DNA from 3 places in the Telluria sp. ZB4P37 genome. Region 2 is predicted to be linked to each of the others. Evidence: predicted binding sites of a transcription regulator. Region 2 holds the regulator's gene; each other region holds the start of a gene.
What was found. Region 2 encodes LexA, which represses DNA repair genes until DNA is damaged. Its sites were predicted from a motif close to ACTGTATNNNNATACAGT; they were not measured.

Region 1 (9,712 bases), on a different contig from region 2:
GCCGCTCGACGGCTCGCGATAATGCAGCGTGACCGTGTCGCGCTCCATCGACCAGGCCAGGCGGGGCTCGCCCTTGTGGTCGAGCGTCCAGCCGCGCACGTTGTAGGCCGGGCGCGGCACCGCCTGGGTGGAACCGGTCAGGGTGTTCAGGCGCAGCAGGTCGACGCTGCGCACCTCGCGCGCGGTATCGAAATTGACGCTGGTGACATACACGTATTCCGAATCCTGCGCGCCCTCCTGGTCGAGCATGAAGGTATGCCACGGCAGGATCTTGCGGACCGTGCGCCGGCCGAGCGACGAATTGCTGCCGGTCCGGTCGGCCAGTTCCACGAACTTCTCGCCATCGCGGTCGACCGCGTACAGGCCGGGCGCGTAACGCTGGTTACCCTCCCCGACACCTTTTTCACGCGTGTCGAACAGCAGGCGTTCGTTGCTGATCCACTGGAAGTCGCCGATGTCGGCGTCGTTGTACGAGGCGACTACCTTGGCGCTGTTGGCCTGCAGGTCCACCACCACCAGCGCATCGCGCCGGCCGGGCGCACCGGAACGGGTGGCCAGGAAGCGCGCGTCAGGCGACAGCTTGGCGCCGCTGATCGGGGCGCTGGAGAAGAAACTGGCGATGGCCGGCAGCGCGGGCGCAGCCGGCGAAGGTGCTTGCGCATGCGCGCCGGGCAGTGCGCATGCCAGTGCGGCAGCGAGGGCTGCGCCGCGCAATGCACGGGAAAGGAATAGGGTCATACACGCTCTTGGAAATGGATGGATGCCTGGGGCGGCATCCAACAATAGCAGTCTTGCCGGGCCAGCAAAACCCATTGGCCCACATCCATGCCGCGTGCATATGCACTGTGGCGCCGGCGCACATCAGGGCTTGTGTGGAGGGTCCTGCTCGGGCGCGCGGATGTACTCGACCATGCCGATGCTGGTGCGGCTCGGCGGCGCGCTCAAGAGGCTGCCCAGCACCGTCGCAAACAGGCCGCCCGGCACGCCGAACACGCCCGCGGCCAGCGGCTGGATGCCGAACCAGGCGTCGTCCACGCTGCCGCCCAGCGTCGGGCTGGCGCGCAGCATGTACCAGAGGCAGATAGCGAAACCGGTGAGCATGCCGGCGATCGCCCCCGCGTGGTTGGCGCGCTTCCAGAACACGCCCAGCACCAGTACCGGGAACAGGGTGGAACCAGCCAGCGAAAACGCCGCGCCGACGAGCGACAGGATGTCGGCCGGCCGCTGCGAGGCCGCGTAAGCAGCGATGAAGGCCACCGCCAGCAGCAGCAGCTTGGAAATCGTGACCCGTTTCTGGGTCGAGGCGCCCGGGTCCACCATCTTGTAATACACGTCGTGCGAGAGCGCGTTGGAGATCGCCAGCAGCAGGCCATCGGCCGTGGACAGCGCCGCCGCCAGGCCCCCGGCCGCGACCAGTCCCGAGACCACATACGGCAGGCCGCCGATTTCGGGCGTGGCCAGCACCAGCACGTCGGCGTCGATCGCGACTTCGGCCAGCTGCACGATGCCGTCGCCGTTGATGTCCACCACGCTGAGCAGGGGACTGACCTTGTCGACGTTGGCCCAGTACGAAATCCAGGTCGGCAGCGCGGAAAAATCGCTGCCGACCAGCGAGGTATAGATATCGTACTTGGCCAGCACCGCCAGCGCGGGAATGGTCAGGTAGATCAGCAGGATGAAGAACAGGGTCCAGAACACCGACACCCGGGTCTCGTGCACCGAGGGCGTGGTGTAGGACCGCATCAATATATGGGGCAGGGCGGCGGTGCCGAACATCAGGCAGAACACCACCGCCAGAAAATTATTGCGGCGCTTGTCCGACTCGGCTTCGGTCGCGCCGGGGAAAGGCGTGGCATGCGGCTCGGGCGGCCGCGCACGCTGCAGGTTGGCTTCGCGCAGCTCCAGCCACGTCGTGCGCGCTTCGTCGGGCGAACCCGGATAGGTATTGAGCGCGCGCTCGGCCTGGCGCACTTCTCCCAGTGAGGCATTGCTGGCGCGGACCGCCCGCAGTGCGCGCTGTGCTTCGAGCTTGCCGGCTTCCCACGATGCCGGCAGTGCTGCCAGGCGCGCATCGAACTCGCCGGCGCGGCGCCGGAACTCGGCGCGCACCTCGAGTTCGCGCGGGTCCTGCGCCAGCTGCCGCTCGCGCGCTGCCAGTTTCGGCAGGAGCGAGCCGTAGGCCACCTGCGGCACCGGGTTGTCGGCATGCTTGGCCGACAGCCAGATGGTCGGGATCAAGAAGGCGACCAGCAGGATGATGTACTGGGCCACCTGGGTCCAGGTAATACCGCGCATCCCGCCAAGGAAGGAACACACCAGGATGCTGGCCAGGCCCAGGAAAATCCCGACCGAGAAGTCAACGCCGGTGAAGCGCGAGGCGATCAGGCCGACCGCGTAGATCTGCGCCACCACGTAGGTGAAGGACACCATGATGGTGGCGCCGACGGCGAGCGCCCGCACCGGCCCGCCACGCCCACCCGCACCGCCGCCGTAGCGCGCCGCCAGAAAGTCGGGGATGGTGTACTGCGCGAATTTGCGCAGGTAGGGCGCGATGAGCAGCGCCACCAGCACATAGCCCCCGGTCCAGCCCATGATGTAGGCCAGGCTGTCGAAGCCGTGCAGGTACAGGCCGCCGGCGAGGCTGATGAAGCTGGCTGCCGAGATCCAGTCGGCCGCCGTGGCCATGCCGTTGAACAGGGCCGGCACGCGCCTGCCGGCCACGTAGTATTCGGTGACGTTCGAGGTGCGCGCCACCACGCCGATGGTGGCGTACAGCGCGATCGTGGCGAACATGAAGATATAGCCGATCCACAGGCGCGGCATGCCTTCCCGCTCGAGCAGGGCCAGCGACGCCAGGAACAGCGCGAAGCAGCCGGTGTACCAGAGGTAGTAGCGCGACAGCTTGCGGAAATAGGACGGCTTGGGCGTGCTCATGCGCCTGCCTCCGGCGCGGCGTACAGCCGGTCGAGGCGGCGCATGCGCCAGGCGTACCAGGCGATGATGGCCAGCGACACCAGCGAGGCTCCCTGCGCCGCCATGTAGAACGACAGCGGCCAGCCGAACACGCTGAACTGGGCCAGCTCGCGCGCGAAATACACGGTGCCGAAACCGGTGGCCAGCCACAGGACCAGCAGCACGGCGGTCAGGCGCCGGGTGCGCTCCCAGTGCGCGGCGCGGGCCGCCAGCAGGCGCTGGTGGCAGGCAGCCGCGTCGGGCAGGGGCGAAGAAGGGTCAGTCGGCTGGTTCGGCATCGGCGTCGTCGGCGTGGTGCAGCGGTGGCGGGAAGGTCAGGCGGAACAGGCTCCCAGGGTGCTTCCTGGACTCGCTGCGCGGATTGTTGAAGATGTCGACTTCGGCGCCGTGCTGCTGGGCGATCTCGCGCACGATCGCCAGCCCGAGGCCGCTGCCCTGCACGTTGCTGCCCAGGATGCGGTAAAAACGCTCGAACACGTGGGCACGCTCGCTTGGTGCGATGCCGGGGCCGGTGTCCTCGACTTCGAGCAGCACGTGCTCGCCGTCGCGCCGCACCCGCACCGTCACGCTGCCGCCCTGCGGCGTGTAACGCAGCGCATTGTCGATCAGGTTCGACAGCAGTTCGCGCAGCATCAGCGCATTGCCGGCGATGACAGGTGGATCGCCCGGCGCCTGGTCCGGCAGCTCCAGCCCGAAGTCGATCCGGTGCGCGAACGAAGCCTGCACCCAATCCTGCACGGTGGCATGCGCCAGTTGCGCCAGGTCGACCGCCTCGAAGGCCAGGCCGGCATGCGGCTGGTTCTCGGCGCGCGCCAGCGCCAGCAACTGGTTGACCAGGCGCGTAGCCGAATCCGAACTCTTGGCCAGCTGCTCGAGCGAGCGGTGGATCTCTTCCGGGTCGACCTGGCGCAGGGCCAGCTCGGATTGCATGCGCATGCCGGCCAGCGGCGTCTTCATCTGGTGCGCGGCGTCGGCGATGAAGCGCTTCTGCATCTCGACGGTCTGGGCCAGGCGCTCGAGCATGTCGTTGAAGGAGCCGACCAGCGGCGAGATTTCTTCGGGCACCTGGCGCGGATCGATCGGCGACAAATCGTCGGGGGGACGGGCGCGGATGCGCTCCTGCAGCTCGGCCAGCGGCGTGAGGCCGCGCGACAGGGCAAACCAGACCAGGGCCAGGATCACCGGCAGGATGATGAACTGCGGCAGGATCACGCCCTTGATGATCTCGTTGGCCAGGTGAGCGCGCTTGTCGAGGGTTTCCGCCACCTGCACCAGGGCCTGGTCCGGCGCCGCGGCGCGCCCGGCGTCCTCGCTGCGCAGCGGGTCGAGGTGCACATAGGAATAGGCCACGCGCACCGGCGTGCCATGGATGCTGTCGTTACGGAAGCTCACGGTGTCGCTGCGGCCGCCATCGGCGGCGGCGCCCGGCACACTGGCGCGCGGACGCGGCAGGTCGCGATCGCCGTCAATGTGCAGGCCGTCCGGCCCGCTGATCTGGAAGTAGACGCTGTCGACGTCGTCGGCGCGCAGCACGTCGCGCGCGCTGCCCGGCAGTTGCACGGTCGGCCGGCCGGCCACGGTGCGGATCTGCTGCGACAGCACGGTGACCCGGTCTTCCAGCGCATCGTCGAAGGGTTGGTTGGCGATCGACTTGGCCACCAGGTAGGTGATCGCGATGCTCATCGGCCACAGCAGCAGCAGCGGGGCCAGCATCCAGTCGAGGATCTCGCCGAACAGCGAATGCCGGATATTCTCGTCCGGTTCGGGATTCGGCGGAATATAAAGCGGCTCGGCCGCCCAGGGACCGGGCGCGGCGTCGAACCCGGTGTGGCGTTCGCTCACTTGTCGGCGGATTTGCTGTCGGCGAGGGCGCGCGGGGTGTCGGAGAACTTCTCGAGGCAGTAGCCCAGGCCGCGCACGGTGGCGATGCGCACGCCGCCGACCTCGATCTTCTTGCGCAGGCGGTGCACGTAGACCTCGATGGCGTTGTTCGACACTTCCTCGCCCCATTCGCACAGGTGGTCGACCAGCTGCTCCTTGGAGACCAGGCGCCCGGTGCGCGCCAGCAGCACCTCGAGCAGGCCGAGCTCGCGCGCCGACAGGTCGAGCATCTGCTCGTTGATGTAGGCGCTGCGGCCGACCTGGTCGTACACCAGCGGGCCATGGCGCACCACGGCTGGGCCGCCGCCGGCGCCGCGGCGGGTGAGGGCGCGCACCCGCGCCTCGAGCTCCGACAGGGCGAACGGCTTGGCCATGTAGTCGTCGGCGCCGAGGTCGAGGCCCTCGACGCGCTGCTCGACCGAATCGGCGGCGGTGAGGATCAGCACCGGCAGCAGCGAAGAGCGCGCGCGCAGGCGGCGCAGCACCTCCAGGCCGGACAGCTTGGGCAGGCCGAGGTCGAGGATGAGGAGGTCGAATTCCTGGGTGGACAGCGCGGTGTCGGCGTCCTCGCCGTTCTTGACGCAGTCGATGGCATAGCCGGACTGGCGCAGCGAGCGCGTGAGTCCGTCGGCAAGTACGCTATCATCTTCGGCGAGCAGAATTCGCATGGGGGCACCTGGTAAACGTTGGACTTTCGGCAGGTCCTATTGTGTTTGATTTATCGCAACAATGCGAGCCTCCTCTTAACAACATGGAGGTTTTTTTCGCTTGCATAAACTACTGGATTTATATACAGTAGTGACTTGAATTCACGTTTGAGAACCACTGGAATTTTATACAGTAGTGACCTTGATTTGCGCGGTAGTGACCCTACCTTGCCTACTCCACAGCTGAAAGTACACCATGGACGACAAAAAAACCGCAGTAAACGCCGTTGAAAAGGGCAAGGCGCTGGCCGCCGCCCTGGCGCAAATTGAAAAGCAGTTCGGCAAGGGTTCGGTCATGCGTATGGATGCCAATACGCCGGTCGAGGAGGTGCAGACTGTTTCCACCGGCTCGCTGGGCCTGGACATCGCGCTGGGCGTCGGTGGCCTGCCGCGCGGCCGTATCGTCGAGATCTACGGTCCTGAATCGTCGGGTAAAACCACCCTGACGCTGCAGACCATCGCGCAAATGCAAAAACTGGGCGGCACCTGCGCCTTTATCGATGCCGAGCACGCGCTCGACGTCGGCTATGCGCAAAAGCTGGGCATTAACCTGTCCGACCTGCTGATCTCGCAGCCGGATACCGGCGAACAGGCTCTCGAAATCACCGACGCACTGGTGCGTTCGGGTTCGGTCGACCTCGTGGTCATCGACTCGGTGGCGGCACTGACCCCGCGCGCCGAGATCGAAGGCGACATGGGCGACTCGCTCCCGGGCCTGCAGGCACGACTGATGTCGCAGGCGCTGCGCAAGCTCACCGGCTCGATCAACCGTACCAATACCCTGGTGATCTTCATTAACCAGATCCGTATGAAGATCGGCGTGATGTTCGGCAGTCCGGAAACCACGACCGGCGGTAACGCGCTGAAGTTCTACGCCTCCGTGCGCCTGGACATCCGCCGTACCGGTTCGATCAAGTCGGGTGACGAGGTGATCGGTAACGAAACCAAGGTCAAGGTCGTCAAGAACAAGATCGCACCTCCGTTCAAAGAAGCGCACTTCGACATCCTTTATGGAGAAGGCACGTCGCGCGAAGGCGAAATCCTGGACCTCGGCGCCGACAACAAGATCGTCGAGAAGTCGGGCTCTTGGTACAGCTATAACGGCGAACGCATCGGACAGGGCAAGGATAACGCCCGCCAGTTCCTGCGCGATCGTCCTGCGCTGGCCCGCGAGATCGAGAACAAGGTCCGTACGGCCTTGGGCGTGCGTGAACTGCCGCCGGTCACTGCTGCTGTCGCTGCCGCTGAAGAAGCCGGCAAGGTGAAGCTGCAGGCGGTCGGCGAGTAATCGCCGGCAGCCGGTCGCTAGTCCATGCCAGCACCCCAGCTCAGCCTTAAAGGGCGCGCGCTTCGCTATCTGTCGATGCGCGAGCACAGCCGGCTCGAGTTGGGGCGCAAACTGGCCCGTTATGCCGAGGAGGGCGATGACGTGGAAGCCCTCCTGGATTTCCTTGAAAAGAATAACTGGCTGTCGCAAGAACGCTTCGCCGAATCGCTCATCAACAGGCGCGCGGCACGTTTCGGCAACAGCCGCGTCATGGCCGAGCTGAAAAGCCATGGCGTCAATGGCGAGACCCTGGCCGAACTCAAGGCCGGCCTGACCGACACCGAAACGGCGCGCGCGACCGAAGTCTGGCAGCGCAAGTTCGGCACCGTCGCGCTTGACGCGGCCGAGCGTGCCAAGCAGATGCGCTTCCTGCTGCAGCGCGGCTTTTCGCAGCGCGCCGCGCGGATTGCGATGCAGGGCGGGCCGGAAGACGACGAGTTCTGACGAAGACGGGTTTCCGTCCTGGCAGCCTGTTTATAGCAACATCATCTAATAGCATCTTTGAGCGGGGCCTTCCCTGGCGCGCTGGTTTTGCATTTCGTCTCCCAATTCCACCGCATGTTCCGCGGGCGTGACTCCGTGCGTACTCGGGACTCTGCGCGCACCCGCGACTTTGAACGCACGCGCAACCATGAACGCACTCGCCACCCGTTGCGCGCCCGCGTATCGTAGCGTGGGCAAGTCTGTATGGCACAGGGACATAGGTAACAGTTGTCCAGGGACATAGGTAACACCCGTTCTACTACCGAGCCCATCAGCACACAGCGTCCGAGCCACTGCAACATTGCCCACTCTGCAAGAAACCCCGCCGAATATGCCTGCCAAGCCCTGAAAACGGCTCTGTTGCAGTGCAACCTACAACGCCCTGTGATAAACTTTTGTGGTTTAAGCAGCGCCGCATGAGCGGTTGTTGTCGTAGAAGCTACGGCAACGTGCATAACGCACACTGGCTGCACCACTAACGGCCGCGCAAGCGGCATTGGTTTTTATGCCCCTGTCTCTTCCCGTATCGCGCTCGCTCCGGCATACGCGCGCCATCACTGTCGAAGCCTATGCGCGCGATGATGGCCTGTGGGATCTGGACGCCAGCATCCGCGACGTCAAAACCCGTGACATCCAGCTTGCTTCCGGCACCCGCCCCGGCGGCCTGCCTGTGCACGACCTCAAACTGCGCGTCACCATCGACCGCAACCTGACCATCGTGGATGCCGAAGCCGCGTCCGATGCCGTTCCGTATCCCGGTTTCTGTGAGACGATCGTCCCAGCCTACAAAAAGCTGGTCGGCCTGTCGCTGATGAACCATTTCCGGTTGCACCTGAAAGACCGCCTTTCGGGCGTGCTCGGTTGCACCCACCTGACCGAATTGGCCCAGGTGCTGCCTACCGCAGCGCTGCAAGCCTTTGCCGACGACGTGTTCGACACCCGCGGCGGCGCCGACGCGAATGGCAGTATGCACTCGGCCGAACGGCCTTTCGAGCTCGATCGTTGCCATGCGCTGCGCAGCGACGGACCCGCCGTGGCCACCTATTATCCCCGCTGGTCGATCAAAGCCGTCGCGGGTTAGCATTCGATGTTTGTCATTTGTATTTCAACCGTATTTCTAAATCAGTAATAGACGAAGGGAAGCCAGCATGAAAATCCATGAGTATCAAGGCAAAGAGATCCTCCGAAAGTTCGGAGTGACCGTTCCGCGCGGCATTCCGTGCATGTCGGTCGAAGAGGCGGTCAAGGCCGCTGAAGAACTGGGCGGTCCGGTCTGGGTCGTCAAGGCGCAGATCCATGCTGGCGGTCGCGGCAAGGGCGGCGGCGTCAAGGTTGCCAAGTCGCTGGAGCAGGTCAAGGAATACGCAGAACAGATCATGGGCATGCAGCTCATCACGCATCAAACCGGCCCTGAAGGCCAGAAAGTGCGTCGCCTGCTGGTCGAAGAAGGCGCCGACATCAAGAAGGAACTGTACGTCTCGATGGTCACCGACCGCATTTCGCAGCGCGTCGTGCTGATGGCCTCGTCGGAAGGCGGCATGGACATCGAAGAAGTCGCGCACAGCAACCCGGAAAAGATCCACTCGATCGCGATCGACCCGGCCGTCGGCCTGACCGATGCTGAAGCCGACGAGATCTCGACCAAGATCGGCGTGCCTGCCGAATCGCTGGCCGACGCCCGCGTGCAACTGAAGGGCCTGTACAAAGCCTACTGGGAAACCGATTCGTCGCTGGCCGAAATCAACCCGCTGATCCTGACCGGTTCGGGCAAGGTCATCGCCCTCGACGCGAAGTTCAACTTCGACTCGAACGCGCTGTACCGCCAGCCGGAAATCGTCGCCTACCGCGACCTGGACGAAGAAGATCCAGCCGAAGTCGAAGCATCGAAGTTCGACCTCGCCTACATCTCGCTCGACGGCAACATCGGCTGCCTCGTGAATGGCGCCGGCCTGGCCATGGCCACCATGGACACCATCAAGCTGTTCGGCGGCGAGCCGGCCAACTTCCTGGACGTGGGCGGCGGTGCGACGGCTGAGAAAGTCACCGAAGCATTCAAGATCATGCTGAAGAACCCTGGCCTGAAAGCCATCCTGGTCAACATTTTCGGCGGCATCATGCGCTGCGACGTGATCGCCGAAGGCGTGATCACCGCATCGAAGGCTGTGTCGCTGCAGGTGCCGCTGGTCGTCCGCATGAAGGGCACCAACGAAGACCTGGGCAAGAAGATGCTGGCCGACTCCGGCCTGCCGATCATCGCTGCCGATACGATGGAAGATGCAGCCAAGGCCGTCGTCGCCGCTGCAGCTGGTCAAGCCTAATTAAGGAATAAACAAATGTCGAT
Region 2 (9,712 bases):
TGGTCCTGTTCGTACTGATTTCGTCGGTCATCATTTCCACCCTGCGCGGCCTGGTGAAGGAGATCCTGTCGCTGCTGGGCTGGGTGGTCGCCTTCGTGGTGGCCAACATGTACGGGGCAAAACTGGCCCCCATGCTGCCCGACCTGGTTCCCGGCGCGACCGCGCGCCTGATCGCGGCGTTTGTCCTCCTCTTCCTCGGCGTGCGCGTATTGATGGGCCTTCTGTCGCTGGCGATCGGCGCCCTGATCACCGCGAGCGGCCTGAGCCTGGCAGACCGGGGACTGGGCGGATTGTTCGGATTGGGCCGCGGCATTGTAATCGTGCTTGCCGCCGTCATATTGTGTGGGATGACTTCCATCCCGCAACAGGATTTCTGGACAAATGCGCTGCTCTCGCCAATGGCGGAAACCGGAGCGCGCACGGTCAAGCCTTTCTTGCCTGCAGCATTGGCGCAGCATGTGAAGTATTGAACACCCTCATTGAATTCTTTTTTGTAATCAGCAGGTCAGTTATTAGGAGCGCACCATGTGTGGCATCGTCGGCGTCGTTTCGCACAATCCCGTCAACCAGCTCTTGTATGACGCATTGCTGCTCCTGCAGCACCGCGGCCAGGACGCTGCGGGTATTGCTACCAATCACAGCAGCATGTTCTCGATGTACAAGGCGAATGGCCTGGTCCGTGACGTGTTCCGCACCCGCAACATGCGCTCGCTGCAAGGCAATACCGGTATCGGCCACTGCCGCTATCCGACCGCCGGCTCGTCGAGCGAGGAAGAAGCGCAGCCCTTCTACGTCAACGCACCTTTCGGCATCACGCTGGCGCACAACGGCAACCTGACCAACCAGGCCGTGCTCAAGGACGAGCTGTTCCGCAACGACCGCCGCCACATCAACACCGATTCCGATTCCGAGGTGCTGCTCAACGTGCTGGCCCACGAGATCCAGGAGGCGGCCGATGGTTTCAACCTGAACAAGGAAGCGGTCTTCAAGGCCGTCGCGGCAGTGCACCGCCGCGTGCGCGGGGCGTACGCCGTGGTGGCCCAGATCGCCGGCCACGGCATGCTGGCCTTCCGCGACCCCTTTGGCATCCGTCCGCTTTGCCTGGGCATGAACGAGACCGAAGGCGGCACCGAATACCTGGTGGCCAGCGAATCGGTGGCCCTGGAGGGCCTGGGCTTCCGCTTCGTGCGCGACATCGCGCCGGGAGAAGCGGTCTATATCGACAACGATGGTAACTTGTCCGAACAGCAGTGCGCCGAGAACCCGTCGCTGAACCCCTGCGCCTTCGAATACGTGTATTTGGCGCGCCCGGACTCGGTGATCGACGGCGCCTCGGTGTACGCGACCCGCCTGCGCATGGGCGAATACCTGGCCGACAAAGTCCGCGCCGAGATTCCCGATGGCGAGATCGACGTGGTCATGCCGATTCCCGATTCGTCGCGCCCGGCCGCCATCCAGCTGGCTTTGAAACTGGGCATCGAGTACCGCGAAGGCTTCATCAAGAACCGCTACATCGGCCGCACCTTCATCATGCCCGGCCAGGGCATGCGCAAGAAGTCGGTGCGCCAGAAGCTCAACGCCATCGCCTCCGAATTCAAGGACAAGAACGTGCTGCTGGTGGACGACTCGATCGTGCGCGGCACCACCAGCCGCGAGATCGTGCAGATGGCCCGCGAAGCCGGTGCGCGCAAGGTGTTCTTCGCTTCGGCCGCGCCGCCGGTGCTGTACCCGAACGTGTACGGCATCGACATGCCGACCCGCGACGAGCTGATCGCGCACGGCCGCACGACCGAAGAAATCTGCCGCGAGATCACCGCCGACCGCCTGGTCTACCAGGATGTCGACGCGCTCAAGCGCGCCATCTCGGACGTCAACCCGGCGCTGAAAAACTTCGAGGCGTCATGCTTCGACGGCGTCTACGTCACCGGCGACGTGACCCCGGAATACCTCGACCGCCTGGAATCGGCACGCCACAAGCCGAGCCCGAAGCGCGGCGAGGATGACGTGACCACGCACCTGCACCTGAAGGCTCCGGCCGCCGAATAAGGTTCTGCTTCAAGCGAAATCCCATGAGCGATACCAAGTACGGTTTCACCACCACCATCCTGCACAACGACCGCCGCAAGACGGTCGAGCAGGGCTCGCTGCACAAGCCGGTGCATACCTCGGTGGCCTTCGGCTACAACGATGCGCGCCAGTTGGCCTCGGTCTTCCAGGGCAAGGAGCCGGGCTTCCGCTACGGCCGCCAGGGCAACCCGACCGTCAGCGCGCTCGAGGACAAGATCACGAAAATGGAAGACGGTGTCGGCACACTGTGCTTTGCCACCGGCATGGGCGCCATCGGCGCGCTGTTCCAGGCGCTGCTGCGCTCGGGCGACCAGATCGTGTCCTCGTCCTTTTTGTTCGGGAATACCAACAGCCTGTGGCAGACGGTGGCGGGGCAGGGCGTGGATGTCGCTTTTGTTGACGCGACCGATGTGGCGAACGTGGAAGCGGCGCTGACGCCTGCAACGCGCATGGTGTTCGTCGAGACCATCGCCAATCCGCGCACGCAAGTGGCCGACCTGGCCCGCATCGGCCAGCTGTGCCGCGAGCGCGGCATCCTCTATGTGGTCGACAACACCATGACCACGCCCTACCTGTTCCGCCCGAAGGCGGTCGGCGCGGGGCTGGTGGTCAATTCGCTGACCAAGTCGATCGGCGGTCATGGCAATGCGCTGGGCGGGGCGCTGACCGATACCGGTTTGTTCGACTGGAGCGGCTACCCGCACATCGCGCCGAACTTCCGCAAGCAGCCGAGCCAGGCGCAAGGCCTGGCCCAGCTGCGCGCGAAAGCCCTGCGCGACTTCGGCGCGGCGCTGGGTCCCGAGGCGGCCCACCATATCGCTGTCGGCGCCGAGACCTTGGGCCTGCGCATGGACCGCACCAGCAGCAATGCGCTGGCGCTGGCCCGGCTCTTGGAGGCCGATGAGCGAGTCGCCGCGGTGCACTACCCCGGCCTGGCCTCGCACCCTCAGCATGGCATCAGCTCGGAGCTGTTCCGCGCTGCCGGTTCGCTGCTCAGTTTCGAACTGGTCGACGCGATCGACCCCTTCGACTACCTGAACCGCCTGAAGCTCGGCATCCCGGCCAGCAACCTGGGCGATACCCGCACCCTGGTGATCCCGGTGGCGCATACGATCTTCTTCGAGATGGGGGCGGAGCGGCGTGCCAGCATGGGCATTGCCGAGTCCTTGATTCGGGTCTCGGTGGGCATCGAGGACACCGACGACCTGCTCGCCGACTTCCGCCAGGCCCTTGACGCGTAAGGACGACAGCAGCCTTCGGGCTGCCGTTCTTGTGCCAAAGGTTGAGTAGCACGGACGATGCCGCTATGATGGGGATTCGATTCCTCATCCGTAAGCGCCCATGAAGACCACGCTGTTCTGCCTCTCCCTCTTGTTCTGCGGTAGCGCCTTTGCCGGCGAGCTGGAAGATGCCCACGCCCTGTTCGCGAAGAAGGACTACGCCCAGGCCATGAAGCTGTACACGAAGCTCGCCAATGGCGGCAACGCCGAGGCGCAGCAGGCGCTGGGCCAGATGTACTGGTATGGCGAAGCAGGTCAGGTCGACGAGGCCAGGGCCGAAGCGCTCTTCAAGAAATCGGCCGCCAAGGGCAACAAAGTGGCCGCCGCCTCGCTCGATGTGATGGACCAGCGCGTCAAGCGCCGCAAGGAGATCGATTACTGGGTCAAGGGCTATGACGGCGAAGACCTGAAGTCGGGCGAATTCCGCTGCACCGCCCCGCGTATCCCGGCCATGTCGAAGATTAACGCCGACATCGACCGCATCGGGGCGGCCGTGACGAGCTGGCAGGATTGCTACAACAAATTCGTCACCAACCTGAACGCGGCAACGCCGCTGACCAAGCGCATCCCCGCGGATATCGCCAAGCTGATGACTAAAGAAGAGACGGAGAAGTCGACCGCCTACCTGACGCAGCTGCAGTCGAACCTGACCGAGGAGGCGAAGGTGAGCTCACAGATGGTGCTGGCCGATTTCGCGGCATGGCGTAAGGCGACCGAGGCCTATGTGTCCGAGCACAATGCGATGGTGAAGAGTTCTTCGGATGCGAAGAAGCTGAAGTGACGGGAGCGCGGCTATTCGCAAAAATTGGGGTCCCGCCTTCGCGGAAACGACGGTCTTAAGAGTAACGGTATTAACTGCGATGTTTGTACCATTCCCCTAAAAACCGTCATCCCCGCGCAGGCGGGGATCCAAGTTCTGGTATTGCAGTGTTAGCTGGATTAATGCCAACTACGCATCAACCCCACCGCCAGCCCCTCGAGCGCAAACTCGTCCTCGGGGGTGACTTGAATGACCTTGAAGTCCGGGTTTTCCGGCAGCAGTTCGACCACGCTGCCCGTCTTGCGGTAGCGCTTGACCGTGACTTCGTCGCCCAGCCTGGCCACGACGATCTGGCCGTTCTTGGCGCTGTCGATCTTCTTGACCGCCAGGAAGTCGCCGTCGCAGATGCCGGCATCGCGCATCGACCAGCCCTTGACCTTCAGCAGGAAGTCGGGCCTGGCCGAGAACATCGCGGCGTCGACGTTATAGGTGGCTTCGACGTGTTCCTGGGCCAGGATCGGCGAACCGGCGGCGACGCGGCCGACCAGCGGCAGGGCCATCATCAGGGCGGCAGGCACCAGGGGGACCTGTTCGACGGAAGCGCCGATCAGGCGGATGCCGCGCGAGGTGCCGGGCGAAATCTCGATCGCGCCCTTGCGCGCCAGGGCCTGCAGGTGTTCTTCGGCGGCGTTGGCCGACTTGAAGCCAAGTTCGGCCGCGATTTCGGCGCGGGTCGGGGGGAAACCGGTGTTCTCGATCGCTTCCCTGATCAGGTTCAGGATCTGTTCTTGCCTTGCAGTGAGCTTGAGCATGGGTGTGTTAAAGCAATCCGTTGTGTGAGTAGACTGTATTTTTGTACAGTATTCCTGTCTGCGCAAGGGAAAACACGGGAAAAGTGTAAAAAAATTGTGCAGCGCGGTCACGGGCGTGGCAAAAACCGCGCGTCCTTGCAGGCCCATCAGCGCCGCGAACAACGCCCGGCTTTCCAACTCGGCCAATCTCAGGCTATAATGTCCGGCTTTCCCTTCCCACACTCGTCTTGACGCCGAGGTGGGCATTTGTTTAAACGTCCTTAAGGAGTAATGCATGCGTCATTATGAAATCGTTTTTATCGTCCACCCGGACCAAAGCGAGCAAGTCCCGGCGATGATCGAGCGTTACAAAGCCACGGTGTCGAGCCGCGGCGGTAACATCCATCGCGTCGAAGATTGGGGCCGTCGCCAGATGGCTTACCAGATCCAGAAGCTGCCGAAAGCCCACTACATCTGCCTGAACATCGAGTGCGACAACGAGACCCTGGTCGAGCTGGAAACCGCATTCAAGTTCAACGATGCCGTCCTGCGTCACCTGACCGTCAAGATGAAGAAGGCTGAAACCGCACCGTCGCCGATGATGAAGTCGGTCCAGCGCGAAGACGCAGCCAAGAGCCACCGCGCTGAAGCCGCAGCACCAGCTGCCGCCCCGGCCGCAGCAGCCTAATTGTTGATCCGGTTTTTCCAGGGAATCCCGAACACGAGTGAATCAGTAGCGTGAACGAACTGCGGCTCGTGGCGACCATCGCCGAGCGTGACGTGTTGCGTTACACCCCGGCCGGTGTCCCCATCGTGGGCGCCATCCTGATGCACAGTTCGCAGCAGGAAGAGGCAAGGGTAGCGAGGCTGGTCGAGTTTGAAGTCACCGCGCTGGCCGCGGGCGAGATTTCAGGCAGGTTTGCCAGCGCCGAACTCGGCGCGGCCTACCAGTTCACCGGATTCCTGGCACGGAAGAATCGCAACAGTAAAGCCTTGGTGTTTCACATCATTGATTTCAGTGCCGCCTGAAGCGGCATTCATTTAGATACAGGAGCCTAAAATGGCATTCGGTAAAAAGTTCGACAAAAACAAAGCGAAACTCAAAGAGAAGCGCAAACAGCAAAACCCGCTGTTCAAGCGTAAGAAGTTCTGCCGCTTCACCGCTGCAAACGTGGAACAGGTCGACTACAAAGACGTCGACACCCTGAAGGACTTCGTCCAGGAAAACGGCAAGATCATGCCGGCACGCCTGACCGGCACCAAGGCGCACTACCAGCGCCAGGTCGACACCGCGATCAAGCGCGCACGCTACCTCGCGCTGCTGCCGTACACCGACCTGCACCACGGTTAATCCGCGGCGTACAGATCAGAATTTCTGGAGAAAAATATGCAAGTTATCCTTTTGGAAAAAGTTGTTAACGTCGGCAACCTGGGCGACGTGGTCAAGGTCAAGGACGGTTACGCACGTAACTTCCTGATCCCGCAAAAGATGGCACGCCGTGCTACCCAGGCCGCCGTGGCCGAGTTCGAAGTCAAGCGCGCAGAACTGGAAAAAGTAGCAGCTGAAAAGCTGTCGGCTGCCCAGGCGCAGGGCGACAAGCTGAGCGGCATGACCGTCACCATCGGCCAGAAAGCCGGCGTCGACGGCCGCCTGTTCGGTTCGGTCACCAACTTCGACATCGCCGAAGCCCTGAGCAAGCAAGGCTTTGCGGTCGAGAAGTCGCAGGTTCGCCTGCCGACCGGCCCGCTGAAGACCACCGGTGAATTCCCGGTTGCAGTCGCCCTGCACACCGATGTCGTGTCGGAAATCACCATCGCCGTCGTCGGCGAAGCTGCTTAAGTTCTAGCGTAAAGCACTTGTTGCATAAATAAAAAAGCCGGGTTCGCCCGGCTTTTTTTATTGCCAGAATCTACCCAATTATTTCAGCCGTGTGACCGGAAAAGGTATAATGCCCGCCATGAATTCCCCATCCGATCCGCAAGTCGACTCGCTGCGCATCCCCCCGCATTCCATCGAGGCAGAGCAGTCCGTCATCGGCGGCCTCCTGCGCGATAACGCGGCATGGGACCGTATTGCCGACTTCATGCACGCGGACGACTTCTACCGCTACGACCACCGCATCATCTTCGAACAGATGGTCCGCCTGATCAATGGCGGCAAGCCGGCCGACGTGATCACGGTCTACGAGGCCATGGTCTCGCTGGGCAAGGCCGACGATGTGGGCGGCTTGCAATACCTGAACGCGATGGCGCAGAACACGCCGTCGGCGGCCAACATCCGCCGCTATGCCGAGATCGTGCGCGACCGCGGCATCCTGCGCAAACTCATTACGGTGGCAGACGAGATCTCGGGCAATGCCTTCAACCCGCAAGGCAAGGAAGTCAAGCAGATGCTGGACGAAGCCGAATCGAAGATCTTCGCGATCGCCGAGACCGGCGCGCGCGGCCAGCAGGGCTGGAACCCGATCCAGCCGCTGCTCACGCAAGTGGTCGAGCGCATCGACGAGCTGTACTCGCGCGAGAACCAGGGCGAGATCACCGGCGTGCCGACCGGCTTCATCGACCTCGACCGCATGACCTCCGGCCTGCAGCCGGGCGACCTGGTGATCGTGGCCGGCCGTCCGTCGATGGGCAAGACCGCGTTCTCGATCAATATCGGCGAGAACGTCGCGATCGAGGCGGGCCTGCCGGTGGCCGTTTTCTCGATGGAGATGGGCGGCACCCAGCTGGCCATGCGTATGCTCGGTTCGGTCGGCCAGCTGGACCAGCACCGCCTGCGTACCGGCCGCCTGAACGACGAGGACTGGCCGCGCCTGACGCACGCCATCCAGAAGATGAACGATGCCCAGCTCTACATCGACGAGACGCCGGCGCTGAACCCGATCGAGATGCGCGCACGCGCGCGCCGCCTGGCCCGCCAGTGCGGCAAGCTCGGCCTTATCATCGTCGACTACCTGCAGCTGATGCAGGGTAGCCAGCCGGGCGACAACCGCACCGCCGAGATCTCCGAGATCTCGCGTTCGCTCAAGGGCCTGGCCAAGGAACTGCATTGCCCGGTCATCGCGCTGTCGCAGCTGAACCGCTCGCTGGAGCAGCGCCCGAACAAGCGCCCCGTCATGTCCGACTTGCGCGAATCGGGCGCAATCGAGCAGGATGCGGACGTGATCATTTTCCTGTATCGCGACGAAGTCTATAACCCGGACTCGCCCGATAAAGGCACCGCCGAGATCATCATCGGCAAGCAGCGTAATGGTCCGATCGGGGCGATCCGCCTGACCTGGATCGGCCAATACACCAAGTTTGGCAACTACAGCGGCAACCTCGCCGTCTACCAAGGCGATTAAGCCGATATTGCGCCACGGCCGGGATGCCATCGAGGCAGGCCTGCCGCGGACCCTCGCAGACCCCCAAAGTTTTACAACGGAGAACTACATGTTTGGACGCCTGATGCCCCAGGAGGGGAAGTTTTTTGACCTGTTCAACCAGCACGCCGCATTGTGCGTGAAGGGTGCGCAGGAGATGGTTGGCCTGATGACCAACTTCGACGACCTGGAAATCCGCACCCACGCCGTGGAAAGCATCGAAAAACAGGCCGACAAGATCACCTACGCCTGCGTCGACCTGCTGCACAAGACCTTCATCACGCCGATCGACCGCGATGACATCCACAAGCTGATCACCCGCATGGACGACATCCTCGACATGATGGAAGACGGCGCCCAGACCGTGTCGCTGTACGACCTGCACGCGGTGACCCCGGAAGCCAAGCGCCTGGCCGAGCTGTGCCTGTCGTGCTGCCTGAAGGTGCAGGAAGCCGTCGGCCTGCTGCACGACATGGGCAATGCCCAGAAGATCGTCGCCATCTGCGAAGAGATCGACCGCTTCGAATCCGACGCCGACCACGTGATGCGCGCCGCCATGTCCAAGCTGTTCCGCGACGAGCCGGATGTGCGCAACCTGATCAAGATGAAGGCCATCTACGAGATCCTGGAGACCGTCACCGACCGTTGCGAGGATGTCGCCAACATCATCGAAGGCATCATCGTCGAGAACGCGTAACCCGCCGCCAAGAACAACAACAATTATGGAAACTATTAACATCAGCATCTGGGTGCTGGGCATGCTGGTGCTGCTCGCACTGGTGTTCGACTTCATGAACGGCTTTCACGATTCGGCGAATTCGATCGCCACCGTGGTGTCGACCGGGGTACTGAAGCCGCAGGCCGCGGTGGCGATGGCGGCCTTCTTCAACTTCATCGCGATCTTCGTGGTCAGCATGAAGGTGGCGCAGACCATCGGCAAGGGCACGATCGACCCGCACATCGTCGACCATTACGTCATCTTCGGCGCCCTGGTCGGAGCGATCACCTGGAACGTGATCACCTGGTACTACGGCATCCCGTCCTCGTCCTCGCATGCGCTGATCGGCGGCCTGGTGGGCGCCGCGGTGGCCAAATCCGGCACCGGCGCGCTGATCGCCGGCGGTCTGCTCAAGACCGTCGCCTTCATCGTCGTGGCTCCGCTGCTCGGCTTCGTGCTGGGGGCCACCATCATGCTGATCGTGTCCTGGATCTTCGTGAAATCCACGCCGCGCAAGGTCGACGTCTGGTTCCGCCGCCTGCAGCTGGTGTCGGCGGCCGGCTATTCGCTGGGCCACGGCGGCAATGACGCACAGAAGACCATGGGCATCATCTGGATGCTCCTGATCGCCGCCGGCGTGACCAGCCCCGATGCGCCCCTGCCGCCGATCTGGGTGATCATCTCCTGCTATGCGGCGATCGCCTTCGGCACGCTGTTCGGCGGCTGGCGCATCG
Region 3 (9,712 bases), on a different contig from region 2:
CATGAACATGGTGCGCTTCGGGATCGTCCAGCCGCCCAGCGCAATCTCGCGGGTCGAACGCCGGCTCATCAAGACCGGCGCCGCCGGATACAGGCGCATCGTCTCGTTCAGCGTTTGCGCCAGGTAGCCCAGCGCCGGCAGGTCTTCGCCGCCGGGCGCGCGACCCTGCAGCACCGACTGCACTTCCTGGCGCGCTGCCTCCTGCGCTGCCGGGTTCGAGGCCATGCACCAGGCCCACCAGGTCAGGCTGGCAGCTGTGGTCTCGTGGCCGGCCAGGAAAGCCGTCATGCATTCGTCGCGCACGGCGTCGAGCGGCCAGGCTTCGCCGTCGGCACGGTGCAGCTCCAGCAGGCGGCTGAGCAGGTCCGCCGGCCAGGCATCGACCGGCATGGCCAGGCGCGCCTGCACGTGGCGGTCGACCAGTCCTGTCAGCTGCGCGCGTACGGCGCGCTTGCGGCGTTTCCAGGGCATCCAGTCGGGCCAGCTGGCCGGCCAGAACATCTCGGCATTGCCTGTGACCAAGGCCGCGTGCACCGCCGCCTCCATGCTGCGCGCTTCATCGCCGATCTCGCTCGAGAACATCATTCGCATGATGACGTCCATCGTCAGCGCAGTCAGGTGGCTCTCGATCGGCGCGTTGCCGCCAGCCTGCCAGGCCCCCATCGCCTTCCCGGCCGCTGCCGCGATCGTCGGCACGAAAGCCTTGACCGCTTTCGGCGCGAAGGCCGGCTGCAGGGCGTGGCGCTTGGCCGCCCATTGCGGCGCTTCCGCGATCAGGACGCTGTTGCCCTGCAGGTAGGCGAAGATGCCGATGCCGCGTTCCCAGCGAATCAAGGCGTCGTGGTGCGTCACCAGCAGCTCGCGCACCAGCTGCGGATCGGCTACGACAAGCTGGTGCTCCGGCCACATGCGCAGGTGCACCAGGTCGCCATACTCCTGGCGCCATCCGGCAAGGGCAGACGGCAGGTCGCGTGCCATGCGGGCCAGCAGGCTCCAGCCGCTCAAGCCGGATGTCGGGCCGGGCGGCCAGGTGCCGGCGGGGTGCTGGATGTGCGCAGGCGGCAGGCCGCCTGCATGGAAAGGACATCGGGCAGGAGTTGGCGTATTCATGGCATCCATTTTTCACCGCTTCGCCCGGCGCGTCTTGAACGCAAACGACATCGACAGGCTTGACAAGCCTGCCTATACTTGCAGGCCATGGTCCCCGACTGCGACACCCACCTCCTTGCCTGCCCCGACCCGCTGGCGCGCGCGCCGCGCCTATGCAAGGAGGGTCGCCTCCCGCACGACCGGCTCTACCTCGCACCGCCCGCGCTGCAGGGCGCCATGCTGGTGCTGGTCAGCCGCGACACAACGCGTCTCGAATTAACCGATGCCCAGCGACTGTCGCATTTCCCCGCTTCGCCACTGGTGACGCTCTCGTGGTTTCCCGGCCTCGATGCCGGCCTGGTCGACCCTCAGCACGGCTGGCAACGATTTGGCGCGCGCGTCATGTTCTCGGGCAGCCAATCGCGCCCGCTGACCACCTGGACGCCGACCAGTGGCCGCGGCTACATGGCCTGCTTCCTGCCGGACGTCGCGCAGGCGCTGTTCGGACTCGACCTGGCCGCTGTGCAGGACCGGTTCGTGCCGGCGATGAATGCCGTGGAGGCACACTGGCAGCCCTTCTTCGATGCCCTGCTCGGCGCCACGGATGATGCCGCAGCGATGGGCGTTCTGGAAGCACATCTCGGCCAGCGCTGGCGCAGCGTGCAGGGGCGCAGCTCCAGCCGGCCGTCGCTGCGCCAGATGGGCCGGCACTGGGTCGAGCGCTTGGCCTGGCAAGCCCACGAGTGGCGCAACACCTGTAGCACGCGCCAGGTCGAGCGCCGCATCAAGTCCTTTAGCGGGCGCTCGCTGCGCCAGTGGCGAGCGCTGACGCGCACTGAAGGCGCCTTCTTCGCCGCCCGCGAGCGCTATGAAAGCGGCCAGCCTTTCGAATGGGCGACGCTGGCGCTGGACGAAGGCTTTTCCGACCAGGCCCATTTCAGCCGCGTTACCCGCGAAATCTGCGGCTTTTCGCCGACCGAGTTCGCCGACCGTTTCATCGAGGATGAATCGTTCTGGATCTACCGGCTGTGGGTGTGAACGCGACGGGTCGGTAGCGGCCTTGTGGCCGGATAGTTGAACGGCAGGTGCAGGGAAGTCCGCTAGAATCGTGCATGCGGCGGGTTGCGCTGCAGCCTGTCTTGACAACACGTGCGTGCAGGCCACGCGCCATAACCGGAGAACAGGGAATGTCGAAGAAGATGCTGATGGTGTTGTGTGGATTCCTGCTGGCGGCAATGCAGCCGGTTGCGGCGCAGACCAAGCCCGCCGAGCCAGCGGCGCAGTACGACGCCGAGCTGGCCAAATCGCTCGGCGGCAATGACCAGGGCATGCGCAGCTATGTGCTCGTGATCCTGAAGACCGGCCCGAACAAGGTCACGGACAAGGCCGAGCGCGCGAAAATGTTCGAGGGCCACCTTGCGAACATCAACAAGCTGGCGGCCGAGAAGAAGCTGGCCGTGGCCGGACCGCTGGACGGCAAGGAAGGCCGCCGCGGCATCTTCATCCTGGCAACCTCCGACATCGCACAGGCCAAGAGCTATGTGGACGCCGACCCGGTCATCGTGAGCGGCGAGATGGTGGCGGAATACCACCAGTTCTACGGCTCGGCCGCGCTGATGGCGGTGAACGACGTTCACAACAAGATCCAGAAGAAAAAATAAGGGCTGGCCGGCCCCCTTGCCGCAAGGGGGCCGGTCGTCGGCTACCGGCTACCAACAACAAGTTGCGCCATACTGGTAGCCGACTGCCGATACCGCTAACTGGCCTGCGGCAACCCCCGCATCCCTGCCCCGCTTCCCTCCCGGCCCGCACGTCACAGGTCTAGAACAAATCCAGCTGCCCCGCCCCGTTCCCGCCCTGCTTACCCGGCCTCGCCGGCACCACCAGCGGCTTGCGGAACTGCGAGCCATCGAGCCTGCCGAAACGTCCGCGGAACTCCCCCATCCCCAGCCGCTCGACCGCCTTGGTAAAGCGCTGGCGGATCAGGTCGGCCCACACGCCCTCGCCGTGCATGCGCTTGCCGAAATCGCTGTCGTAATCCTTGCCGCCGCGCAGGTCGCGCACGCGGTTCATCACGCGCTGGGCCCGGTCAGGGAAATGGGCTTGAAGCCATTCCTGGAACAGCGGGTTGACCTCGTTCGGCAGGCGCAGCACCACGTAGTGCGCGCCGACCGCGCCGGCGTCGCGCGCCGCCTCCAGGATCTTTTCGATTTCCGGCTCGGTCACGAAAGGGATGATCGGCGCCACGCTGACGCTGACAGGGATGCCGGCATCGGTGAGCGTGCGGATGGCGCGCAGGCGCCGCGCCGGGGCGGCCGCGCGCGGCTCCAGCGTGCGTGCGATCTGCGGGTCGAGCGTGGTCAGGGTGATCGCGGCGCAGGCCTGGCCGCGCGCGGCCATGGGCGCGATCAGGTCGATGTCGCGCTCGATCAGGGCGGACTTGGTGATGAGGCCAACCGGATGCTGGCATTCGCTGAGCACCTCGAGCACCTGGCGCGTCAGGCGCAGCTCGCGCTCGCAGGGCTGGTAGGCGTCAGTGTTGACGCCGAGGGCGATGTGCTCGGGTACATAGCCCGGCTTGGCCAGCTCGCGCCGCAGCAACTCGGCGGCATTGACCTTGGCGAACAGGCGGGTTTCGAAATCAAGCCCGGGCGACAGGCCGAGATAGCTGTGCGTCGGACGCGCAAAGCAATAGATGCAGCCGTGCTCGCAGCCCCGGTAAGGGTTAAGCGAGACGTTGAACGGAATGTCCGGCGAGGCATTGCGCGACAAGATGGTCTTGGCGTGTTCCTCGGTGACGACGGTGCGGAAGACGGTGGGACCATCGTCGTCGCGCTCCCAGCCGTCGTCGAATTCTTCACGGCCATTGACCTCGTACCGGCCCTGCATGTTCGACACGGCGCCCCGCCCCTTGCGCGCCGCGAGCGGACGCGGGCCGAACATCGGCTGCTCGTCCACGGGCTGGCGGCAAGTCGGTTGGTCGCGGTCGGGCACGTCGGCTCCATACTGTGTATTTATACAGTATTTTACGCCCGGGCCGCGCAGAACTCAAGCAGGACGTGTGTTGTGGTGCGGATGCACCGCATACGCCGCCTGCTGCCCTACGAAGCCCTCGAAGGCATCCAGCAGCGTCTGGAAGGCTCCACTTTCGCCTTCCAGTTGCCCCAGCGCCAGGGCAGCCGCTTCCAGCGACGACAACTGGTGCGGCGCATGCGCCTTGCGGATGCGGTAGTTCGACGGCGCCACGTCCACCAGCGCCAGCCGCGGCAAACGCTGCAAGGCCGGGTTCAGGTAGAGCATCTTGCGGCTCTTGCGCCAGGTCGCATCCAGCACCACCAGCCGGACCCGGTCCGCATCGCCTGGGACGAAGGGCGGCGGCTCCGGCAGCTTGGCGTCGCGCGCGGTCTGCGGGTACAGCAGCACGGGCACGCGCCCGCCAGCATGCAGCAGCGCGTCGAGTTCCGCCGGGTCGAAGGCCTCGCCTACCGCCAGCGTGCTGCCCGCGACACTCAGGTGCAGCAGGCGTGCACTGTTCTTGGCATTGGCCACTTCCAGCGGATGCTGCAGCACCAGCAGCGCCGCCCGCGCCTCGACCTGCGTGATCCAGCGGCAGATGCAGGCCGATTGCGCGCGCAGGCAGGTGGCGCAGTGCGCGCGCCTCAACACGGGTTCGTTCATGGCTTGGGTGTCGAGCCGCCGCCCAGCGCGCGGTACAGGTCCACGGCGGGCGTGGACGGGGAGCCGGGGAGCATCGGCTTTTCGTCGGGCGCCCATTCGCGCGGCGCGTACTTGCTCACTTGACCATTTCCCTCTGCGATGCCTCACCTTTTGCCAGGTTCGCATGATAACCGTTCACGAAACACCACGCCGGACACCTCCCGGCGTGGTCATCTTTGCACGACGCAAAAATTTAGCTCAAGAGTTGGCTAAACGGATATTGCTCTGGCCTCTACGCGTACCTAGAATCAACTTATGCCTTGCGGAAATTATTCCGGATCGCATGTTCATTCGTACGCAGTCGAGACCGAGTCACCATGCACCCACGCCTCACGCTTCGCAATTTCGCGGCCACCGCGCTCCTCGTTCTGGCCATGCTTCCCGGTATCGCTGTGCAGCAGGAGTTGCAACTCGACCACAGGATGAACGAGCACATCGTCCAGGTGCCGGCCGGCGCACAGAATCGCGCGATGCTCGAGACCACGGTGTTCCAGCCGAACGGCCCGGGCCCCTTCCCCCTCATCATCATCAACCACGGCAAGGATCCCGGCCGTCCGAGCATGCAGCCGCGCGACCGCTTCTATCACATGGCCACGGCCTTCGTGAAACGCGGCTATGCAGTGATGGTGCCAATGCGCCAGGGCTTCGCCAATTCCACCGGCCGTTACCGCGACCATGGCTGCAACATGACGGCCAATGGCCATGCCCAGGCCGACGACATCGCCGCCACCCTCGCCTATGCGCGCCAGCAGCCCTGGGTCGACGCCGGCCGCATCGTCGTTGCCGGCCAGTCGTATGGGGGCCTGGCGACGATCGCCCTCGGCACCCGCGAGCTGCAGGGCGTGCGCGGGCTGATCAACTTCGCCGGCGGCCTGCGCGACGACAGCGACCGCTGCGCATGGCGCTCGGCGCTGGTGTCGGCATTTGCCGACTACGGCTCGAAGGCCACCTTGCCGACCCTGTGGATGTATGGCCAGAACGATTCCCTGTTCGGCCCCGAGCTGGCGCAGCGCATGCACGCCGCGTTCGAGGCGGCCGGCGGGCGTGGCCGCCTGGTCGAGTTCCCGTCCTTCAAGCGCGACGCGCACGGCATGCTGGCCAGCCGCGACGGCGGGAAGATCTGGCTGGCGGACACGATGCACTTCCTGCAGCAGGTCGGCATGCCGACCAGGGTGCTGCACGAGGTGCCGCCGCCCCCGAGCCCGGCGCGCACCGACTTCGCCAGGGTCGACGACGTCGATGCCGTGCCCTTCCTGTCCGGGAACGGCCGCCGCGCCTACCAGGAATACCTGGGCAAGATGACGCCGCGCGCCTTCGCCGTGTCGTCGAGCGGAGCCTGGACCTGGGCCGAGGAAGGCGAAGACCCGGACGGCCGCGCGCTGGCCACCTGCACCGCGAAGAGCACCGATCCTTGCCGCCTGTATTCGATCGACGATTACGTGGTGTGGAATGGCGATCGCATGGACCAGGCCGAAAAGGCGGCGGTCACGGCGTCGGTCACGCCGGCGCGGAAGCTGGACGCGGCCAGCTCGGCGCCGAGCACCTCAATCGGCAGCAACAAGGCGACGAATTAAGCTGTTGCAGGGCGGGCGGGTCTTCCCGTCCGCGCATTCAAATTACCTAAACTAATCCGCGCCGTGGTTGATTGACCCAGGTTGAACGCACGGTCGGTGTAGCCGATCACCCTACGGCAGCATGGCCCGCGTTTGCGATCAAGCGCAAACCGCCCCCCTCCCCCAGATCCGACAATGGCCCTGACGCCATTTCCGGAGAATTTCATGGTTCGCCTCCTTCACGCCTGTTTCGCCGCGCTCTCTGCGCTGGGCGCGGGGGTAGCCTGCGCGCCGGCCGCCGCGGCCAACAACTATCCCGTGATCCTGGTGCACGGCTTCCTCGGCTTCGGCCCCGACACCTTCGAGCACAGCGGCTTCAATTACTGGGGCGGCTATGGCGACATCGCCTCGCACATGCAGGTCTACCGCGGTCCGCGCACGGTGTTTGCGGCGGTGGTCGGGCCGATCAGCTCGAACCGGGACCGCGCGGCCGACCTGTACGCGCAGATCAAGGGCGGCTGTGTCGACTATGGTCCAGCCCACGTGCGCCGCTACGGCACGCCCGGCCAGCAGCAGACCCCAAGCGGCAAATGCTGGGCCGCCGACCCGAAGAATAACCCGCAGGGGTATCCGCTCGCGCTCTACCCGGCCTGGGACGACCAGCACCCCATTCACCTGATCGGCCACAGCCAGGGCGGCACCACGATCCGCGCGCTGGTCGAGCTGCTGGAACACGGCTCGCCCGAGATTGAAGGCGGCCACACGCTGTACGCGGGAGGGAAAACCGGCTGGGTGCGCAGCGTGACGACGATCTCGGCCCCGCACAACGGCACCACCTATGCCGACGCGGTATTGAGCGCCAACCCCGCCTTGCGCACGCCGCTGCAGGCGGCCTTGCAGCACCGCTGGGCGCAGTGGGAACTCTCGCCCGACGGCGCGCGCGACTTCAACCTGTGGGCGCGCACTTCGCCCCATATCTATTACTACTCGGTGGGCACGGTGGCGACCGAAGCCGGCAGCTGGTGCTGCAACGGCACCGACCGCGCGGTCGCGCCGGTGCAAACGGTTTCGAACCAGTATGCGCGCCGGGACATGATCCCCGTTTTCAAGGGCACGGCCGGCGAATGGATCGTGCCATCAAGCTTCCAGCATGGCCTGGGCGGCTATACCCAGGCGGCGCCGGGGCGGGTGCAGGTCGGCGGCGAATGGTTTGCGAACGATGGGGTGGTCAATACGGTGAGCATGCGCGCGCCCTTCGGGCACCCGGTGCGCGACTACGACGGGCGCTCGGTGAAGGGGACGTGGAATCATCTGGGGGAATACAGGGGGTATGACCACTTTGATATTCTCAACTGGCCGAATAATGGGCCGTCGGCGAACACCTTGTATGAGCGGGTGAGCGATATCATTTTTGGGTTGTGACGTGACGGACGCAAATGCCGGTATAGCCGTTACCCTAAAGACCGTCGCCCGGCCAAGGTTTGCGAATAGCCTTAGGCGCATCCGCGCAGCGCTAACGTGGTGCGACGGAACTGGATCCCGGCCTGCGCCGGGATGACGGATCAAAGGGTAACAATAAAGTGAAGGTAAGCGGGTGCCCGCGATGAGCTCCCCCCTCAGTGCACACTACGCAAACTGCGCGCCAGATCCGACAACCGATAAGGCTTGCTCACGAACGTGAAATCCCCCAGCTTGTGCTGGTCCAGCTTGAGCGCCGGTTGCGGATAGCCCGAGGCCAGCATCACCTTGACGCCCGGGTAGTTCTCGCGCGCGTGTTCGGCCAGTTCGATGCCGTTCGGGCCGCCCGGCATGACGATGTCGGTGAACAGGATGTCGACGTCGCGGCTGGCCAGCAGGTTCATCGCTTCCTGGCCGTTGGCCGCGGTCGTCACCTCGTAGCCCATGCTCATGAACAGCGCCGAGGCCGCGTCCAGCAGATCGGGCTCGTCCTCCACGATCAGCACGGTTTCGGAGTCGTCGTGCGCCGCCGGTTCGCGTTCGAGCGTGGCGACGGCCGGCAGGTAGATCGTGATCGAGGTGCCCTCGCCTTCTCTGCTCTGGATGACCACCTCGCCGCCGGACTGCTTGATGAAGCCGTACACCTGCGACAGCCCCAGGCCCGTGCCCTTGCCCATTTCCTTGGTCGTGTAGAAGGGCTCGAAGGCGCGCTGCACGGTTTCGGGCGACATGCCGGTGCCGGTGTCGGTTACCGAAATGCAGACGTAGGGGCCCGGCGCCAGGCCGAGGACGTCGCCTTCGCGCAAGTTGACCGGCGCCGTGTCCAGGGTCAGCCGGCCGCCCTCGGGCATGGCGTCGCGTGCATTCACGACCAGGTTGAGCAGCGCCGACTCGAAGCGGGCGGCATCCACCACCGCGCTGCCAGCCTGCGGGTCGAGGTTCAGCTCGAACTCCATGCCGGAATGCCCGGCGCGGCGCAGCACCGATTCGAAACCGGAGATGATGCGGTTGATGCTGAGCGTCTCCGGCTGCAGCGGCTGTTGACGGGCGAAGGCCAGCAGCTGCTGGGTCAGGGTGGCGCCGCGGTCGATCGCGCGGCGCATGCTGTCGAGCGTCTTGGCGTCGGCGCCGCCCTGGCGGCTCATGCCCAGCACTTCCAGGCCGCTGGAGAGCACCGAGAGCAGGTTGTTGAAGTCGTGCGCGATGCCGCCGGTGAGCTGGCCGATCGATTCCATCTTTTGCGACTGGAACAGCGCGAGCTGGGCCTGCTCCAGTGCTTCGGCGGCAAGCTTCTTCTCGGTCAGGTCGCGCGTGATCTTGGCAAAACCCACCAGCTCGCCGTCGTCGCCATGGATCGCGTCGATGATGACGTGGGCCCAGAAGCGGGTGCCGTCCTTGCGCACGCGCCAGCCTTCGGCCTCGTAGCGCCCGTCCCGGGCCGCCGTGGCCAGCGCGCGCACCGGCTTGCCGGCTTCGCGGTCTTCGGGCGCATAGAAGCGCGAGAAATGGCTGCCCACGGCTTCGTCGTAGCTGTAGCCCTTGATACGCTCGGCCCCGACGTTCCAGTTCGAGACCACGCCTTCCGGCGAGAGCATGTAGATCGCGTAGTCGGTGACGCCCTGCACCAGCAGGCGGAAGCGCTGCTCGCTCTCGCGCAGCGCGTCCTCGGCCAGCTTGCGCTGGGTGACGTCGCGCGTGATCTTGGCAAAGCCCAGCAGGTCCTGGTGCTCGTCGTAGATCGGGTCGATCACCACGTGGGCCCAGAAGCGGGCGCCGTCCTTGCGCACGCGCCAGCCTTCGGCTTCGTACTTTCCGTGCTGGAGGGCATGCGCCAGCGCGCGGGCCGGCAGGCCGCTCTCGCGATCTTCGGGGGTGTAGAAGCGCGAGAAGTGCTC

Region 1: the regulator LexA is predicted to act here: its motif matches at 5,634-5,651, upstream of recA (recombinase RecA).
Region 3: the regulator LexA is predicted to act here: its motif matches at 4,095-4,112, upstream of AC56K1_RS00575 (PA0069 family radical SAM protein).

What each region holds. Positions count from the first base shown of each region.
Region 1 is NZ_JCASID010000002.1:566,740-576,451, reverse strand. It holds gene AC56K1_RS06965 (alpha/beta hydrolase family protein) at 1-738, opposite strand, end outside; gene AC56K1_RS06960 (sodium:solute symporter family protein) at 862-2,934, opposite strand; gene AC56K1_RS06955 (DUF4212 domain-containing protein) at 2,931-3,251, opposite strand; gene AC56K1_RS06950 (sensor histidine kinase) at 3,232-4,815, opposite strand; gene AC56K1_RS06945 (response regulator) at 4,812-5,522, opposite strand; gene recA (recombinase RecA) at 5,758-6,849, shown strand; gene recX (recombination regulator RecX) at 6,874-7,332, shown strand; gene AC56K1_RS06930 (DUF2889 domain-containing protein) at 7,877-8,452, shown strand; gene sucC (ADP-forming succinate--CoA ligase subunit beta) at 8,520-9,689, shown strand; gene sucD (succinate--CoA ligase subunit alpha) at 9,705-9,712, shown strand, end outside.
Region 2 is NZ_JCASID010000006.1:143,169-152,880, forward strand. It holds gene AC56K1_RS12585 (CvpA family protein) at 1-470, shown strand, start outside; gene purF (amidophosphoribosyltransferase) at 526-2,046, shown strand; gene AC56K1_RS12595 (cystathionine gamma-synthase family protein) at 2,070-3,308, shown strand; gene AC56K1_RS12600 (tetratricopeptide repeat protein) at 3,409-4,128, shown strand; gene lexA (transcriptional repressor LexA) at 4,287-4,919, opposite strand; gene rpsF (30S ribosomal protein S6) at 5,194-5,586, shown strand; gene priB (primosomal replication protein N) at 5,637-5,927, shown strand; gene rpsR (30S ribosomal protein S18) at 5,959-6,249, shown strand; gene rplI (50S ribosomal protein L9) at 6,286-6,738, shown strand; gene AC56K1_RS12630 (replicative DNA helicase) at 6,857-8,242, shown strand; gene AC56K1_RS12635 (DUF47 domain-containing protein) at 8,331-8,957, shown strand; gene AC56K1_RS12640 (inorganic phosphate transporter) at 8,983-9,712, shown strand, end outside.
Region 3 is NZ_JCASID010000001.1:108,182-117,893, reverse strand. It holds gene AC56K1_RS00590 (cytochrome P450) at 1-1,110, opposite strand, end outside; gene AC56K1_RS00585 (helix-turn-helix transcriptional regulator) at 1,198-2,127, shown strand; gene AC56K1_RS00580 (YciI family protein) at 2,277-2,750, shown strand; gene AC56K1_RS00575 (PA0069 family radical SAM protein) at 2,911-4,032, opposite strand; gene AC56K1_RS00570 (tRNA-uridine aminocarboxypropyltransferase) at 4,138-4,767, opposite strand; gene AC56K1_RS00565 (hypothetical protein) at 4,764-4,886, opposite strand; gene AC56K1_RS00560 (dienelactone hydrolase family protein) at 5,124-6,380, shown strand; gene AC56K1_RS00555 (esterase/lipase family protein) at 6,585-7,781, shown strand; gene AC56K1_RS00550 (hybrid sensor histidine kinase/response regulator) at 7,976-9,712, opposite strand, start outside.